2 regions of the Streptomyces sp. NPDC002896 genome follow, and region 1 is predicted to be linked to the other one. Evidence: predicted binding sites of a transcription regulator. Region 1 holds the regulator's gene; the other holds the start of a gene.
The links. The regulator HspR, encoded in region 1, represses chaperone genes until heat shock. The targets are predictions, from matches to a motif close to TTGAGNNNNNNNNNCTCAA.
Positions count from the first base shown of each region.

Region 2: a site for HspR is predicted at 5,697-5,715, ahead of dnaK (molecular chaperone DnaK). Genes of this name have one in related genera too.

Region 1 is NZ_JBEOVA010000005.1:261,788-269,744, reverse strand. Features, by position in the region: gene ABT009_RS10695 (fibronectin type III domain-containing protein) at 1-2,359, shown strand, start outside; gene ABT009_RS10690 (heat shock protein transcriptional repressor HspR) at 2,443-2,895, opposite strand; gene dnaJ (molecular chaperone DnaJ) at 2,900-4,084, opposite strand; gene grpE (nucleotide exchange factor GrpE) at 4,139-4,807, opposite strand; gene dnaK (molecular chaperone DnaK) at 4,804-6,654, opposite strand; gene ABT009_RS10670 (arsenate reductase/protein-tyrosine-phosphatase family protein) at 6,959-7,564, opposite strand; gene ABT009_RS10665 (tyrosine-protein kinase domain-containing protein) at 7,578-7,957, opposite strand, start outside.
Region 2 is NZ_JBEOVA010000006.1:262,500-270,456, forward strand. Features, by position in the region: gene ABT009_RS12740 (nitrate reductase subunit alpha) at 1-794, shown strand, start outside; gene narH (nitrate reductase subunit beta) at 796-2,418, shown strand; gene narJ (nitrate reductase molybdenum cofactor assembly chaperone) at 2,415-3,047, shown strand; gene narI (respiratory nitrate reductase subunit gamma) at 3,044-3,766, shown strand; gene dnaK (molecular chaperone DnaK) at 3,774-5,648, opposite strand; gene ABT009_RS12765 (OsmC family protein) at 5,805-6,233, opposite strand; gene ABT009_RS12770 (alkaline phosphatase family protein) at 6,325-7,957, opposite strand, start outside.

The DNA.
Region 1 (7,957 bases):
CGCGGGGGGCCTGCTCGCCTCGGTCCCCGCCTCCGCCGCGGTGACCTGCGCATCCCCCGTCTACAAGCGGCAGTTCTACGCGAACACCACCTTCTCCGGTACGCCGAAGAAGACCGACTGCGACTCGAAGATCGACCAGAACTGGGGCACCGGAGCCCCCGCCTCCGGCCTGCCGTCGAACAACTTCGGCGTCCGCTGGACGGTGACCCGCGACTTCGGGTCCGGCGGCCCGTTCGCGTTCCCGGTCGAGTCGCGTGACGGCATCCGCGTCTACCTCGACGGCACCCGCAAGGTGGACCTCTGGAAGAACGTCTCGACGACCCAGAAGAAGACCGTCAACGTCACCATCCCGTCGGGCAAGCACACCCTCCGCATCGACTTCGTCAACTGGACCGGCGCGGCGAACGTCAAGTTCGGCTATGCGCCGAGGACTTCGGCGGACGTCGACAAGGTGAAGCCGCTCGCGCCGACCGGTGCGGCGGTCACGTACGACGCGGCGACCGGCCGGGCCAAGCTCTCCTGGGCGAAGAACAAGGAGATGGACCTCGCGGGGTACCGGGTCTACCGGCGCCTCAAGGGAAGCTCCGACTGGGCGAGGCTGACCACCACCACGGCCACCTCGTACACCGACATTCCGCCCCAGACCGGCGGGACGTACTACTACGAGGTCCGCGCCTATGACAAAGCGGGCAACGAGTCGGCCGGCACGGCCGACCAGGGCGTCACCACCCCCGACAAGACCCCGCCCGCCGCCCCGTTCGTCCAGATGGACGTCTGCGCGGACGACGAGAAGGTCGCCGGCCCGGAGCTTGTCACGACCGTCGCGAACCAGGCCGATATCGCCCTGTACGAGGCGCAGCGCAAGGACCCCGGCACCGGCGCGTGGACCACCGTGTACACGGGCACGAAGGGCGGGTTCTGCGACCGCGGGCAGCCCGCGGACGGCACCGAGGCCACCTACCGGGGCCGGGCCCGGGACGCGGCCGGCAACTGGTCGGTGTACTCGGCCGCCACGACCCTCAAGCTCGAAGACAGGATCGCGCCGGCGGTCCCGGCCGACGCGCACGCCGGGTACCGCTCCGGCGTCCCGCACCTGGTGTGGACGGCGGACGCGGACGTGGCCAAGTACGAGGTTCTCCAGCACGACCCCGCGACCGGCGCCTGGCTGAAGGCCTTCGGCGACAGCGCGACCACGGCGCAGACCGACGTGGTGCCGCTGCAGCAGGTGAAGGTCGCGGACGAGTACCGGTACGCGGTGCGCGCGGTGGACGCCCATGGCAACGCCTCCGCCCCCGTCGAGATCGCCCTGAACATGGCGGAGCGGACCGAGGCGATCTCCCCGTACCAGCTCAGCGCGAGCGTGGCGTGGACCCCGGGGGTCTCGCTGAACTGGAGCAGCACCGACCCCTGGACCGTCGACCTCGGCCACCTGCCCACCTTCGAGATCGTCCGGACGGACACCGCGACCGGTGAGAGCACGACCATCGAGCAGTGCTGGCCGCAGGACGGGGAAGGGCCCCTCCAGCCGCCCACGAACAGCACGTCGAGCGGTGGGGGCAAATTCGACCCCGCCTACGTCGCCTGGGACGACACCGTCGTCAACACGAACTGTCTGGAGGGCTCAGGAGCCTCCGAGACCACGTACGAGTACCGGATCGTCGCGATCGACCGCTACGGCCACCGCTCCCAGCCCAGCGAGCCGGCCACGGCGACCACGACGGACACCGAGTTCCCCGGGCCCGTGGGCGACCTGAAGGCCGAGGTCATCCCGCTGGGCGTCCGGCTCACCTGGAACCCTCCGGCCGACGAGGACGTCACGGGCTACACCGTCTGGCAGAGCGCGACCGACCCCGGCACCGGCGAGACGGTGTGGGAGAGGAACTGCTGGACCAGCACGAACATGCCCGAGACGGAGATCCTCTGCCCGACGCTGCCCGACGGCCGCGAGCACCTCTACCGGGTGGCCGCCTCGGGCGGCGAGTACAGCGACGGCGACCCCGAGGACTACCACTTCACCGAGGTCTCCGTCACCCTGCCCGACACGCGGCCGCCGGGCTGGACCGGAACGACCATCACCGAGGACCAGTACCCGGAGCTCTACGTCCGCTGCGGTGTCACGATCTACGACAGGCCCTGCGGGGACTACACGGACTACCGCTGGGAGCGCTGGGACCCGGCCTCCGCCTCCTGGACCCTGTTCGCCACGGGCAAGGTCGCCGACCCGGACTTCCACCTGGACGAGACGGTGCACGAGGACCGGCTCGGCCTGTACTACTACCGGGCCGTCTACAGCGACCCCGCCGGCAACGAGGAGGTCGTGGAGCAGGAGGCGTACGGCATCTGGGACGACTGGCTCTGAGGCGGCGCGTACCGCGCAGGGCATGTGAAGGGGCCCGGAGGTTCATCTGAACCTCCGGGCCCCTTCCCGTGCTTGACGTGCCGTCAGTCCGGGGACTGCTGCCGCTTCGGGCGCCACACCACCAGCGCACTGGTCTGCTGCACCTCCTGGTACGGCACCAGGTCCCGGCGGTACGACGCGTGGACCGCCGCCTCGCGCTGCCGCATCGTCGCCGCCGCGCCGTCCAGCGCGTCCTGGAGCTCCGCGACGCGCTGCTGGAGCGCCACGACCTGGTTCTCCAGCTCGATGATGCGCTTGATGCCGGCGAGGTTGATGCCCTCGTCCTGCGACAGCTGCTGCACCTGGCGGAGCAGCTCGATGTCGCGGGCCGAGTAGCGCCGGCCCCGGCCGGCGGTGCGGTCGGGCGAGACCAGGCCGAGACGGTCGTACTGACGCAGGGTCTGCGGGTGCAGACCGCTGAGCTGGGCCGCCACCGAGATGACGTACACCGGCGTCTCTTCGGTCAGTTCGTAAGGGCTCCGCCGACGGCTGTCCATTGCGTCATGCTCCCTTCGCGGCCTGGAACAGCTCCGCCCGCGGGTCGTCCCCCGCGGTCGCCTCGCGATACGCCTCCAGGGCGTCCCGAGCCTTGCCCGTCACGTCCTTCGGCACGGCGACCTCGACGGTGACCAGCAGGTCGCCGCGGGTGCCGTCCTTGCGGACCGCGCCCTTGCCGCGGGCGCGCATCGTACGCCCGTTGGGCGTGCCCGGCGGCAGCTTCAGCGTGACCGGCGGGCCGCCGAGCGTGGGCACCTTCACCTCGCCGCCGAGCGCGGCCTCCGCGAAGGTGACCGGCACGGTGACGGTGAGGTTGTCGCCCTTGCGGCCGAACACCGGGTGGGCGTCGACGTGCACGACCACATACAGGTCGCCGGCCGGGCCGCCCCGCTCGCCGGGTGCGCCCTTGCCGCGCAGCCTGATCCGCTGGCCGTCCGTCACCCCCGCGGGGATGCGGACCTGCATGGTGCGGGACGACTTGGCGCGGCCGCTGCCATTGCACTCCAGGCAGGGGTGCTCGGCGATCAGGCCGCGGCCCTTGCAGTCCGGGCACGGATCGGTCAGCGAGAAGCCGCCGCCCGAGCCGCGCGCCACCTGGCCGGTGCCGACGCAGGTCGGGCACACGCGCGGCGTGCCGTTCTTGTCGCCGGTGCCGGAACAGGCCTTGCACGGCGCCTGCGACGACATCCGCAGCGGGACGGTCGCGCCGTCCACCGCCTCCGTGAAGCTCAGCGTGACCTCGGACTCGATGTCCTGGCCGCGCCGCGGCTGCGTACGCGTACCCGCGCCCGCGCCGCCCCGGTTGAACAGGCCCCCGAAGACGTCACCGAGCCCGCCGCCGAATCCCCCGGCACCGCCCGCGCCGCCCTGGGCGCCCCCACCGAAGAGGTCGCCCAGGTCGAAGTTGAACGTTCCGCCGCCCGCGCCCGGCCCGGGGCGGAAGCCGCCGTTGCCGAAGAGGGCGCGCGCGTCGTCGTACTCCTTGCGCTTCTTGGGGTCGCCGAGGACGTCGTTCGCCTCGGAGATCTCCTTGAAGCGCTCCTCGGCCTTGGCGTTGCCCTTGTTGGCGTCCGGGTGGAACTCGCGGGCGAGCTTCCGGTACGCCTTCTTGATCTCGGCCTCGGTGGCGTCCTTGGGGACGCCGAGGACCTTGTAGAAGTCCTTCTCGATGAAGTCCTTGGTGCTCATCCCCGACGCCCCTCCTTCCTCGTCCGTACGGTGATCCGTACTGTTCGTATGACGTCAGCCCTCGTCCGGGCCACCGTTCTCCTTGTCCGCCACTTCCGAAGAGCCGTCGTTACCGTCCGCCTTCTCGGCCTTGACCGTCTGCGCGCCGGGCTGCGGCTCCGCGACGGCCACCCGCGCGGGACGGATGGTGCGCTCGCCGAACCGGTACCCCGGCTGCAGAATCGCCACGCACGTCGTCTCCGTGACGTCGGGCGCATACGAGTGCATCAGCGCCTCGTGGATCGTCGGGTCGAAGGGCTCGCCCTCCTTGCCGAACTGCTGCAGGCCCATCTTGGCGGCGACCGTCTCCAACGATTCGGCCACCGACTTGAACCCGCCCACGAGTTCGCCGTGCTCCCGCGCGCGGCCGATGTCGTCGAGCACGGGGAGGAGCTCGGTCAGGAGGTTCGCGATGGCGATCTCCTTGACCGCGATCCGGTCGCGCTCGACCCGGCGGCGGTAGTTCTGGAACTCGGCCTGCAGCCGCTGGAGGTCCGCGGTGCGCTCGGCGAGCGCGGTGCGCACCTGGTCCAGCTCTGCCGTCAGGCCGACCGTCTGCGTTGCGTCCCCGGCCGGGGCCGCCGCGCCCTCCTTGGGCTCGGCGGCCTTCGACTCGGCGTCTTCAGAGGTGGCGCCGGAGGGGACGTCGGGCTGCTCTTCGAAGCCCGGGGTCTCCTCCGTCACGCGGCACCGTCCTTGCGGTCCTCGTCGACGATCTCGGCGTCGACGACGTCGTCGTCAGCGGCCTTGGCCTGACCGGCACCCGCGTCGCCGGCACCACCCGCGGCCTGCGCGGCCTGGGCGTCGGCGTACATGGCCTGGCCCAGCTTCTGCGAGACGGCGGCGACCTTCTCCGTGGCGGTGCGGATCTCGGCCGTGTCCTCGCCCTTGAGCTTCTCCTTCAGCTCGGCGACGGCCTCCTCGACCTCGGTCTTGATCTCGCCCGGGACCTTGTCCTCGTTGTCCTTGAGGAACTTCTCGGTCTGGTAGACGAGCTGCTCGCCCTGGTTGCGGGTCTCGGCGGCCTCGCGGCGGCGGTGGTCCTCCTCCGCGTACTGCTCGGCCTCCTGGCGCATGCGGTCGACCTCGTCCTTCGGCAGCGAGGAGCCGCCGGTGACGGTCATCTTCTGCTCCTTGCCCGTACCAAGATCCTTGGCCGTGACGTGCATGATGCCGTTGGCGTCGATGTCGAACGCGACCTCGATCTGCGGGACACCGCGCGGGGCCGGCGGCAGACCGGTCAGCTCGAACATGCCCAGCTTCTTGTTGTACGCCGCGATCTCGCGCTCGCCCTGGTAGACCTGGATCTGCACGGACGGCTGGTTGTCCTCGGCCGTGGTGAAGATCTCCGACCGCTTGGTCGGGATGGTCGTGTTCCGATCGATGAGCTTGGTCATGATGCCGCCCTTGGTCTCGATACCGAGGGACAGCGGGGTCACGTCGAGGAGCAGGACGTCCTTGACCTCACCCTTGAGAACACCGGCCTGCAGGACGGCGCCGATGGCGACGACCTCGTCCGGGTTGACGCCCTTGTTGGCGTCCTTGCCGCCGGTCAGCTCCTTGACGAGCTCGGCGACGGCGGGCATACGGGTCGAGCCGCCGACGAGGACGACGTGGTCGATCTCGCCGAGCGCGATGCCCGCGTCCTTGATCACGTTGTGGAACGGGGTCTTGCAGCGCTCGAGCAGGTCGGCGGTGAGCTGCTGGAACTGGGCACGCGTGAGCTTCTCGTCCAGGTGCAGCGGGCCCTCGGCGGACGCCGTGATGTACGGCAGGTTGATCGAGGTCTCGGTGGAGCTGGACAGCTCGATCTTGGCCTTCTCGGCGGCCTCACGGAGGCGCTGGAGAGCCATCTTGTCCTTGGACAGGTCGACGCCGTGGCCGCCCGCGAACTGCTTGACCAGGTAGTCGACGACGCGCTGGTCCCAGTCGTCACCACCGAGGTGGTTGTCGCCGTTGGTGGCCTTCACCTCGACGACGCCGTCGCCGATCTCGAGCAGCGAGACGTCGAAGGTGCCGCCACCGAGGTCGAAGACGAGGATGGTCTGGTCGTCCTTGTCGAGGCCGTACGCCAGGGCTGCGGCGGTCGGCTCGTTGACGATACGCAGAACGTTCAGACCGGCGATCTCACCGGCCTCCTTCGTCGCCTGACGCTCGGAGTCGTTGAAGTACGCCGGGACGGTGATGACCGCGTCGGTCACCTTCTCACCCAGGTACGCCTCGGCGTCCCGCTTCAGCTTCTGCAGGATGAAGGCGCTGATCTGCTGCGGGTTGAAGTCCTTGCCGTCCAGGTTGATCTTCCAGTCGGTGCCCATGTGGCGCTTGACCGACCGGATGGTCCTGTCGACGTTCGTGACCGCCTGGCGCTTCGCGACCTCGCCGACGAGCACCTCACCGTTCTTGGCGAAGGCGACGACGGACGGCGTGGTCCTGGCGCCCTCGGCGTTGGTGATGACGGTGGGCTCACCGCCCTCCAGAACGCTGACGACGGAGTTAGTCGTGCCCAGGTCGATGCCGACCGCACGTGCCATTTCAATTCCTCCAGCATTACTTGAGTGGAACAGGCTCAAGGATGCATGAAGGATGTGGGCGAGTCAACAGACCTGAGTCGAGGGGACTCAACTTTTATCCCGCCCTTATCGGCAAGCGCCACACAGGATCTCGCGAAGCCCCCGCACCCGCCGAGCGCCTAGAGCTGACTTGGAGCCTACGCCCGTTTTGTCCGGTGGGGGCGGGGTCGAAGGTCCTCTGAGTGAGCCCGAGGTCCATCGTCGCTCGGGTGCCCACCCTGCCGTACGCGTCACACCATGCCGTAGGTGGCACAGGACCCTGTCGTCAGAAGAGGCGCCCAGCCGCGACGCCGGAGAGCGTCCTCGCTGAGGCCGGGTCCACCAGCCCGGAGCCCGCGTCCAGTAGCCCGGAGGCCGGGTCCAGCAACCCGGCGAGCAGGGTCACGGCCCTGTCGACCTCCTGGGCGCAGGCGCGCAGGACGTCGAGCGGCTGCCCCCACGGATCCTCGACCTCGTCCTCCGGACCGGGGACCGCGCCGACGAGACCCCGGCGGGCGGCGGCCTCCGCCACCACATCCCCTGAGGCCCCGTCGGCCAGCCGTACGAACTCCTTCAGCGTGAAGCAGCGGCGCATCGCCAGCGGCGAGATCCGCACAGCGGCCTCCCGGTGCTCGCGCGCGAGGCCGAGCACCAGCCCGGCCTCGCCGACGAGTTCCTCGGTGAGCGGGCGGGAGGCGAATCCCTCACCGTCACCGCCCAGCTCCTCCAGAACGCGCCGGGTGGCCGGGTCCATGCCGCTGCGGTGCCGCGCCCCGGTGCCGGCGCTCTCCGGCCGCACGGCAGAGCCCGGCCCGAGCCGGGCCGCCAGCAGCCGCTCGGCGAGCGCCGAGCGGTGCATGTTGCCTGTGCAGACGAAGAGCACCCGGATCATTTCTCCACCCGGCTCACTTGTCGCCCGCGAGGTGGGTCAGGGCGGGCTCGGCGGACTCCTTGCGCCGTCCGGCCGGGCGGGGCGCGGGCAGATCGCCGTAGTTGCCGTAGCCGTAGCCCTTGCCCTTGGTGAGGGGGGCCATGCTGAAGACCGTGCCGAGGGTGCGTACGCCCACCTGGTTGAGCGACTCGGCGGCCGTCCGGACCTGTTCGCGACCGGTCTTCGAGGCGCGTACGACGAGTAGCGCACCCTGAGCGAGCGGGGCCAGGCCGACTGTGTCGGCGACCGGCAGCAGCGGAGCGGTGTCGACGATCACCGCCTCGAAGCGGCCCGCGAGTTCACGCAGCAGCTCGCCCATCCGGTCCGACGCGAGCAGCTCCGTCGGGTTCGGCG
Region 2 (7,957 bases), on a different contig from region 1:
GTTTCCGCACCCTGGAGGCGCGCACCGGCCAGGAGATGGCGCATCTGGCGGCCGAGCACGAGGGCAAGCGCATCACGTACGCGGACACGCAGGCCGCGCCCGTCCCGGTCATCACCTCACCGGAGTGGTCGGGGAGTGAGTCCGGTGGCCGCCGCTACACCGCGTTCACGCTCAACACCGAGCATCTGAAGCCCTGGCACACCCTCACCGGCCGGCAGCACTTCTTCCTCGACCACGACTGGATCCACGAGCTGGGCGAGGCGCTGCCCGTCTACCGGCCGCCGCTGGACATGAACCGCCTGTTCGGCGAGCCACGGCTGGGGCCCGATGGACAGCGGGAGGTGACGGTCCGTTACCTGACCCCGCACAACAAGTGGTCGATCCACTCCGAGTACCAGGACAACCTGTTCATGCTGTCGCTCTCCCGCGGCGGCCAGAACATCTGGATGTCCCCGCAGGACGCGGACGCGATCGGCGTCCGGGACGACGACTGGATCGAGGCCGTCAACCGCAACGGCGTGGTCGTCGCCCGCGCGGTCGTCTCGCACAAGATGCCGCCGGGCACGGTCTACATGCACCACGCCCAGGAGCGCACCGTGAGCGTCCCGAAGACCGAGACGACCGGTAAACGCGGCGGCATCCACAACTCCCTGACCCGCGTGCTGCTCAAGCCGTCGCATCTCATCGGCGGGTACGCCCAGCTGTCATGGGGCTTCAACTATCTGGGCCCGACGGGCAACCAGCGCGACGAGGTGACGGTCATCCGCCGCCGCTCGCAGGATGTGGAGTACTGACATGCGCCCGATGGCCCAGATCGCCATGGTCATGAACCTCGACAAGTGCATCGGCTGCCACACCTGCTCGGTGACCTGCAAACAGGCGTGGACCAACCGCACCGGCATGGAGTACGTCTGGTTCAACAACGTCGAGACGCGCCCAGGACAGGGCTATCCGCGCCGCTACGAGGACCAGGAGCGGTGGCGCGGCGGCTGGGAGCTGAACAAGCGGGGCGCCCTGAAGCTCAAGGCGGGCGGCCGGTTCCGCAAGCTGGCCGGGATCTTCTCCAACCCCGTACTGCCGGAGATCAAGGACTACTACGAGCCCTGGACGTACGACTACCAGAACCTCACCGACGCCCCGCTCGGCGACGACTTCCCCGTCGCGCAGCCGCTGTCGCAGATCACCGGCAAGCCGATGAAGATCGAGTGGTCCTCGAACTGGGACGACAGCCTCGCGGGCGCGCCCGAGCACGGGGACCTCGACCCGATGGTCGCCAAGGTCCGCGAACAGGCCGCGGAGAAGGTCAAGTTCGCGTACGAACAGGCCTTCATGTTCTTCCTGCCGCGGATCTGCGAGCACTGCCTGAACCCGTCGTGCGTGGCGTCCTGCCCGTCCGGCGCGATGTACAAGCGGGCTGAGGACGGCATCGTGCTGGTCGACCAGGACCAGTGCCGCGGCTGGCGCATGTGCGTCACCGGCTGCCCGTACAAGAAGGTGTACTTCAACCACCGCACCGGCAAGGCCGAGAAATGCACGTTCTGCTATCCGCGCGTGGAGGTGGGCCTGCCGACGGTGTGCTCTGAGACCTGCGTGGGGCGGCTGCGCTACCTCGGTGTGATGCTGTACGACGCGGACAAGGTGACCGCGGCCGCGTCCGTGAAGGACGACAAGGCGCTGTACGAGGCCCAGTTGGGGGTCTTCCTCGATCCTCACGACCCGGGTGTGCAGCGGGCGGCCGAGGAGGCCGGGATTGCGTACGACTGGATGGAGGCGGCGCGCCGCTCCCCCGTGCACGCCCTCATCAGCAAGTACAAGGTCGCGCTGCCGCTGCATCCCGAGTACCGCACGATGCCGATGGTCTGGTACATCCCGCCGCTGTCGCCCGTCGTGGACGCGCTGGCCGAGACGGGCTTCGACGGCGAGGAAGCGGGCAACCTATTCGGCGCCATCGACACGCTGCGGATCCCGCTCGAGTATCTGGCGGAGCTGTTCACGGCGGGCGATGTGGGGCCGGTCCGGGCCTCGCTGGAGAAGCTCGCCGCGATGCGGTCGTACATGCGTGCAATCAACCTCGGGGACCAGCCGGACTCCTCCATCGCCGCGTCGGTCGGCATGGACGGGCAGACCATCGAGGAGATGTACCGGCTGCTGGCGATCGCCAAGTACGAGGAGCGGTACGTCATCCCGACCGCGGCGGTCGGCGACGCGGCCCGCCTCGAGGAGACGGCTCTCCCGGCCGATCTGCCGGACACCTGCAGCCTCGACTTCGAGGGCGGTCCCGGCATGGGCGGCGACGGACCGCTCGGCCAGGACTCCGGGCGCAGGCATCTGCCGCTGGTCTCCGTGGAGAACTTCCACGTACTGCGGGAGCGGCAGACCGCCGACAAGGAGAGCGAACTGAAGGGGGATCCGCCGTGACGTCCTCTGCCGTGCTGTACCAGGCCGCCGCGTACTGCCTGGGCTATCCCGACGACGAGTTCCGTGAGCGGCTGCCGCTGCTGCGGGCCGCCGCTCCCGAGCTGGGCGGCTTCCTCGACCACGCGGCGGCCGAGGCGCCCGCGGACCTCGCCGCGCACTACGTCCGGGTCTTCGACTTCAAGAACCGGCACAGCCTGTATCTGAGCTGGTGGCGGGACGGTGACACGCGGCGGCGCGGCATGTCGCTGGTCCGCTTCAAGGAGACCTACCGGGCGCACGGCCTGGAGTTCACCGGCGAAGAGCTGCCCGACTTCCTGCCGGTGGTGCTGGAGTTCTCGGCGCAGGCCGGGCCGGTACTGCTCAAGGAGCACCGCGCAGGCCTGGAGCTGCTGCGGCTCGCTCTCACGGACTTCGGCACGCCGTACGCGCGCGTGCTGGACGCGGTGTGCGCCACGCTGCCGGGTCCGTCGCCGAAGGACCGGGCCGCGGCGCTGGCCCTTGCCCGGTCGGGCCCGCCACGCGAGGAGGTGGGCCTGGAGCCCTTCGGACTCATCGCGGAGCGACCTGTTGCGGAACCACCCATCGGAGAGCCACCCATCGGAGAGCCACTCATCGGAGATCGTTCATGAAGACACTGCTGTGGGGGGTCCTGCCGTACATCGCCTTCGTGCTGCTGGTCGCGGGCACGATCTGGCGGTTCCGCTACGACAAGTTCGGCTGGACGACGCGCTCGTCGCAGATCTACGAGTCGAAGCTGCTCAACATCGCGTCACCGGTGTTCCACTACGGCATCCTCTTCGTGCTGGTGGGCCATTTGGTGGGGCTGTTCATCCCGGAGTCGTGGACGGACGACATCGGCCTCAACGAGCACACGTACCACCTGCTGTCGCTCTACGGCGGGACGGCGGCCGGGGTACTGGCCCTGGCCGGCATCGCGCTGCTCGTGTACCGGCGGCGCACCAAGGCCCCGGTGTTCCGCGCCACGACCGCCAACGACAAGCTGATGTACCTGGTGCTGGTGGCCGCGCTCGTGCTCGGCATGGTCGCCAAGCTGATGCACGTCTCCGGCGACGGCTACAACTACCGTGCCACCATCGCCCCTTGGGCACGCAGCCTGTTCACGCTGCAGCCCAAGACGGACCTGATGGCGGGCGTGCCGGTGATGTACCAGATCCACGCGGTGGTGGGCGTGCTCCTCATCGCCCTGGTCCCCTTCACCCGCCTCATCCACATGTTCAGCGCCCCGATCCAGTACCTGTTCCGCCCGTACGTGGTGTACCGCACGCGCGACCCGGAGCAACTGGGGGCGCGGCCGGAGAGGCGGGGGTGGGAGCGGACCGGGGTGTAGCCGCTGCTCAGGCAGCCCCGCCCTTCGACTCCTTGTCCTCGTCGACGATCTCGGCGTCGACCACGTCCTCGTCCGACTTGGGACTCTCGGTACCCGTACCGCTCTCGCCTCCTGAGCCTGATGCGGCCTGGGCCTGTGCGTACATCGCCTGCCCCATCTTCTGGCTGACAGTGCCCAGCTTCTCCACGCCCGAGCGCAGCGCCGCCGTATCCTCGCCGCCCGCCTCCAGAAGCCCCTTCAGCTCGCTCACCGCCGCCTCCACCTCCGACTTCGTATCACCCGGGATCCGCTCGCCGTTCTCGGCGAGGAACCGCTCGGTCTGATACACGAGCTGTTCCGCCTGGTTGCGGGTCTCGGCGGCCTCGCGGCGCCGGCGGTCCTCGTCGGCGTACTGCTCGGCGTCGCGCATCATGCGGTCGATGTCGTCCTTGGGGAGCGCCGAGCCGCCCGTGACGGTCATCTTCTGCTCGCGGCCCGTCGCGAGGTCCTTCGCGGAGACGTGCATGATGCCGTTGGCGTCGATGTCGAAGGTGACCTCGATCTGTGGGACGCCGCGCGGCGCGGGCGGCAGCCCGGTGAGGTCGAAGACGCCGAGCTTCTTGTTGTACGCGGCGATCTCGCGCTCACCCTGGTAGACCTGGATGCCGACGGACGGCTGGTTGTCGGTGGCCGTCGTGAAGATCTCCGAACGCTTCGTGGGGATCGTCGTGTTGCGTTCGATGAGCTTCGTCATGATGCCGCCCTTGGTCTCGATGCCGAGGGACAGCGGCGTCACGTCGAGCAGCAGGACGTCCTTGACGTCGCCGCGCAGCACGCCGGCCTGGAGCGTGGCGCCGACGGCGACGACCTCGTCCGGGTTGACGCCCTTGTGCGGGTCCTTGCCGGTGAGGTGCTTGACCAGGTCCGTGACGGCGGGCATGCGCGTCGAGCCGCCGACGAGGATCACGTGGTCGATCGCGGAGAGCTCGATTCCGGCGTCCTTGACGGCCTGGTGGAAGGGGGTCTTGCAGCGGTCGAGGAGATCTCCGGTCAGCTCCTGGAACTGGGCGCGCGTCAGCTTCTCGTCCAGGTGCATCGGGCCCTCGGGCGAGGCGGTGATGTAGGGGAGGTTGATGGTCGTCTCGGTCGACGAGGACAGCTCGATCTTCGCCCGCTCCGCGGCCTCGCGCAGCCGCTGCAGCGCCATCTTGTCCAGCGAGAGGTCGATGCCGTACGCGTTCTTGAACTGCTTGACGAGATGGTCGACGATCCGCTGGTCCCAGTCGTCGCCGCCCAGATGCGTGTCGCCGTTGGTGGCCTTCACCTCGATGACGCCGTCGCCGATGTCGAGGAGCGACACGTCGAAGGTGCCGCCGCCCAGGTCGAAGACGAGGACGGTCTGCTCCTCGCCGCGGTCGAGGCCGTAGGCGAGGGCCGCGGCCGTCGGCTCGTTGATGATGCGCAGCACCTTGAGCCCGGCGATCTCACCGGCCTCCTTGGTGGCCTGGCGCTGGGCGTCGTCGAAGTACGCGGGGACGGTGATCACCGCGTCGGTGACGTTCTCGCCCAGGTACGACTCGGCGTCCCGCTTCAGTTTCTGCAGGACGCGCGCGGAGAGCTCCTGTGCGGTGTAGCGGGTGCCGTCCACGGAGCCCTGGTCGGGGAAGCGCCAGTGGGCGTCGCCCATGTGCCGTTTCATGGAGCGTGCGGTGCGCTCCACGTTGGTGACCGCCTGCCGCTTGGCCACCTCGCCCACGAGGACCTCGCCGTTCTTGGCGAAGGCGACGACCGATGGTGTGGTGCGCGCGCCCTCGGCATTGGGGATGACGGTGGGCTCACCGCCCTCCAGCACGGCCACCACCGAGTTCGTCGTACCGAGGTCGATTCCGACCGCACGTGACATGTCCGTCCCCTTCCGCTGAACCCGGGGTTTCCACTCTCAGCACAAAACTTGAGTGTCCACTTGTCAATCCCTGGGGGCCGGATGCGGCCGTGCCGCCGTCCGCTTCGGGCTGGACGACGGCACGGTCGATGCAGGGTGGACGGCCGGTGTCCGGCTTCAGCCGACGAGCTTCGCGTCCAGCGTGATCGTCGTGCCGGTCAGTGCCTGGCTCACCGGGCAGTTCTTCTTGGCGTCCTCGGCGGCCGAGACGAACGTCGCCTCGTCGATGCCGGGCACCTGGCCCTCGACGGTCAGATGGATCCCGGTGATGCCCGTACCGGGCTGGAATGTCACGTCCGCCGAGGTGGTGAGGCGGGTCGGCGGATTGCCGGCGCCCGTCAGGCCGTGGGACAGCGCCATGGAGAAGCAGCTGGAGTGGGCGGCGGCGATCAGCTCCTCGGGGCTGGTCTTGCCGTTCGCCTTCTCGGCCCGGGACGGCCAGGACACCGGCTGCTCGCCGATGCCGGAGGAGTCGAAGGTGACGACGCCGTTGCCCTCGAGCAGGTTGCCTTCCCAGACGGTGTGTGCGGAGCGCGTGGTTGCCACGATGTATCCCTTCAGTGAGGTCCCGTGTCGTGTCCGGGTTCCGTAACCACCATCCGATCACACCCGGACCCGGCGCACCCGGAAGAACGGCTCACGCCTCTTCTGCCGGTACGGCTTCTTCGTCCCGTACCGCTTCGTGTGCGCCCACCGGCACCTGGGGTCCGTCGCCGTCGCTCAGCCAGCGCCGGAAGACTTTGTGCAGTTGTTCGGCGCCGATCAGCTCCTGGCCGTCGTCGACCGGCGCGGAGAGCGCGTACGGCGACAGCAGGAAGGGCTGGCTCTGGGCGCCGCCGAGCCCGCCGTGCGAGCCGATCTGCTCCTCGAAGGCGTGGACCTCGCCCTCCTCGGGGTCGTACCAGGAGTTGACCATGATGTCGGCGGTGCGCGGGAAGGAGTGGGTGCGGCGCACGGCGTCGGCGGCGCCGGGGCCGAAGGCCGCGAGCGGCCCGGGGTCCCCGTCCAGCTCGTCGAGGGGTATCTGCGCGCTGTGCGCGCCGAGCACGAGCCCGTCGTGCTCCTCGCTGTCGACGAGCACGAAGCCGATGCCCGGGTGGTTGGCGAGGGTGGACAGCAGCGCGGGATGGCGCCGGTCGATCTCCTCGCGCGTCATGCGGTGCGGCACGTCCGGGAAGGAGATGAGCCCGAGGTTGCCGGACGCGAGCACGACAGGGCCTGAGCGGCGGGACGGGCGGCGCTGCTCCGCCTCCTCCTCGACGGGCCGGTGCAGAGCGGCCCGGACCGCGGCCCGCGCCTCCGTGCCGCTGCGCGTCCGCTCCACCCGGCGCCGCACGGGCAGCCCGCACCCGGCCCTGACCAGGTCGGCGAGGGTGAGGCCGTAGCGGGAGAGGAAGGTCTCACCGGGACTCTGCCCGTGATCGGAGAGCACCACGATGCGGTACGGCCGCGGGGCGTGCTCGGCGACCTTGGCGATCAGGGCGAGGGACCGGTCGAGCCGCTGCAGCACCTTCTCCGCGTCGCGGCTGCGCGGCCCGGAGTGGTGGGCCACTTCGTCGTATGCGACGAGGTCGGCGTACACGGCGCGGCGGCCGACGAGCATGTCGCCGACGACCGCGGCGACCACGACGTCTCGCTCGACGACCGTCGCGAAGGCCCGGACGAACGGATACAGGCCGCCGCGGGAGACGCGCGGCCGCCGCTTTGTGAGCAGGGCGTGCGTCGACTCGGCGATCTCGCGGCAGACCTCCGCGACGAACGACATGGCGGTACGGACGGCGTTGGCGGGGTCGGAGAAGTAGGCGAAGTAGCCGGCGCGGGAGCGGTTCTCGCGGCCGCGGCGGGCGGCGACGGACAGGACGAGGGCGAGCTGGTCGGCGCCGCCGCTGAACAGGTTGCCGCGGCTGGCGCCGTCGAGGCTGAGCAGACCCCCGTCGCCGGTGTGCGCGATGGCGCGGCGCTGGAGTTCGGCGGCGCTGCTGGGGCGGTTGCAGACCATGACCTCGCGGGTGTCCTTCTCGTACCAGCGGAAGGCCGGGATGTCGTGGTTGGTGCCGTGCAGGATGCCGAGCTGGCTGGCGCCGGTCTGGCTGGACCAGTCGGTGCGCCAGGGGGTGAGCCGGTGGGTGGGTTCGGCGGCGGCCGGCACCTCGCCGTCGCCGCCGTCCACGGACGCGTCCGTCGGCGGGCCCTTCGCCAGCCAGGCGGCGACGGTGGGCATGAGCCCCTTGCCGACGGCATCCAGGAGAACGTCGTGGCCGACGCCGTCG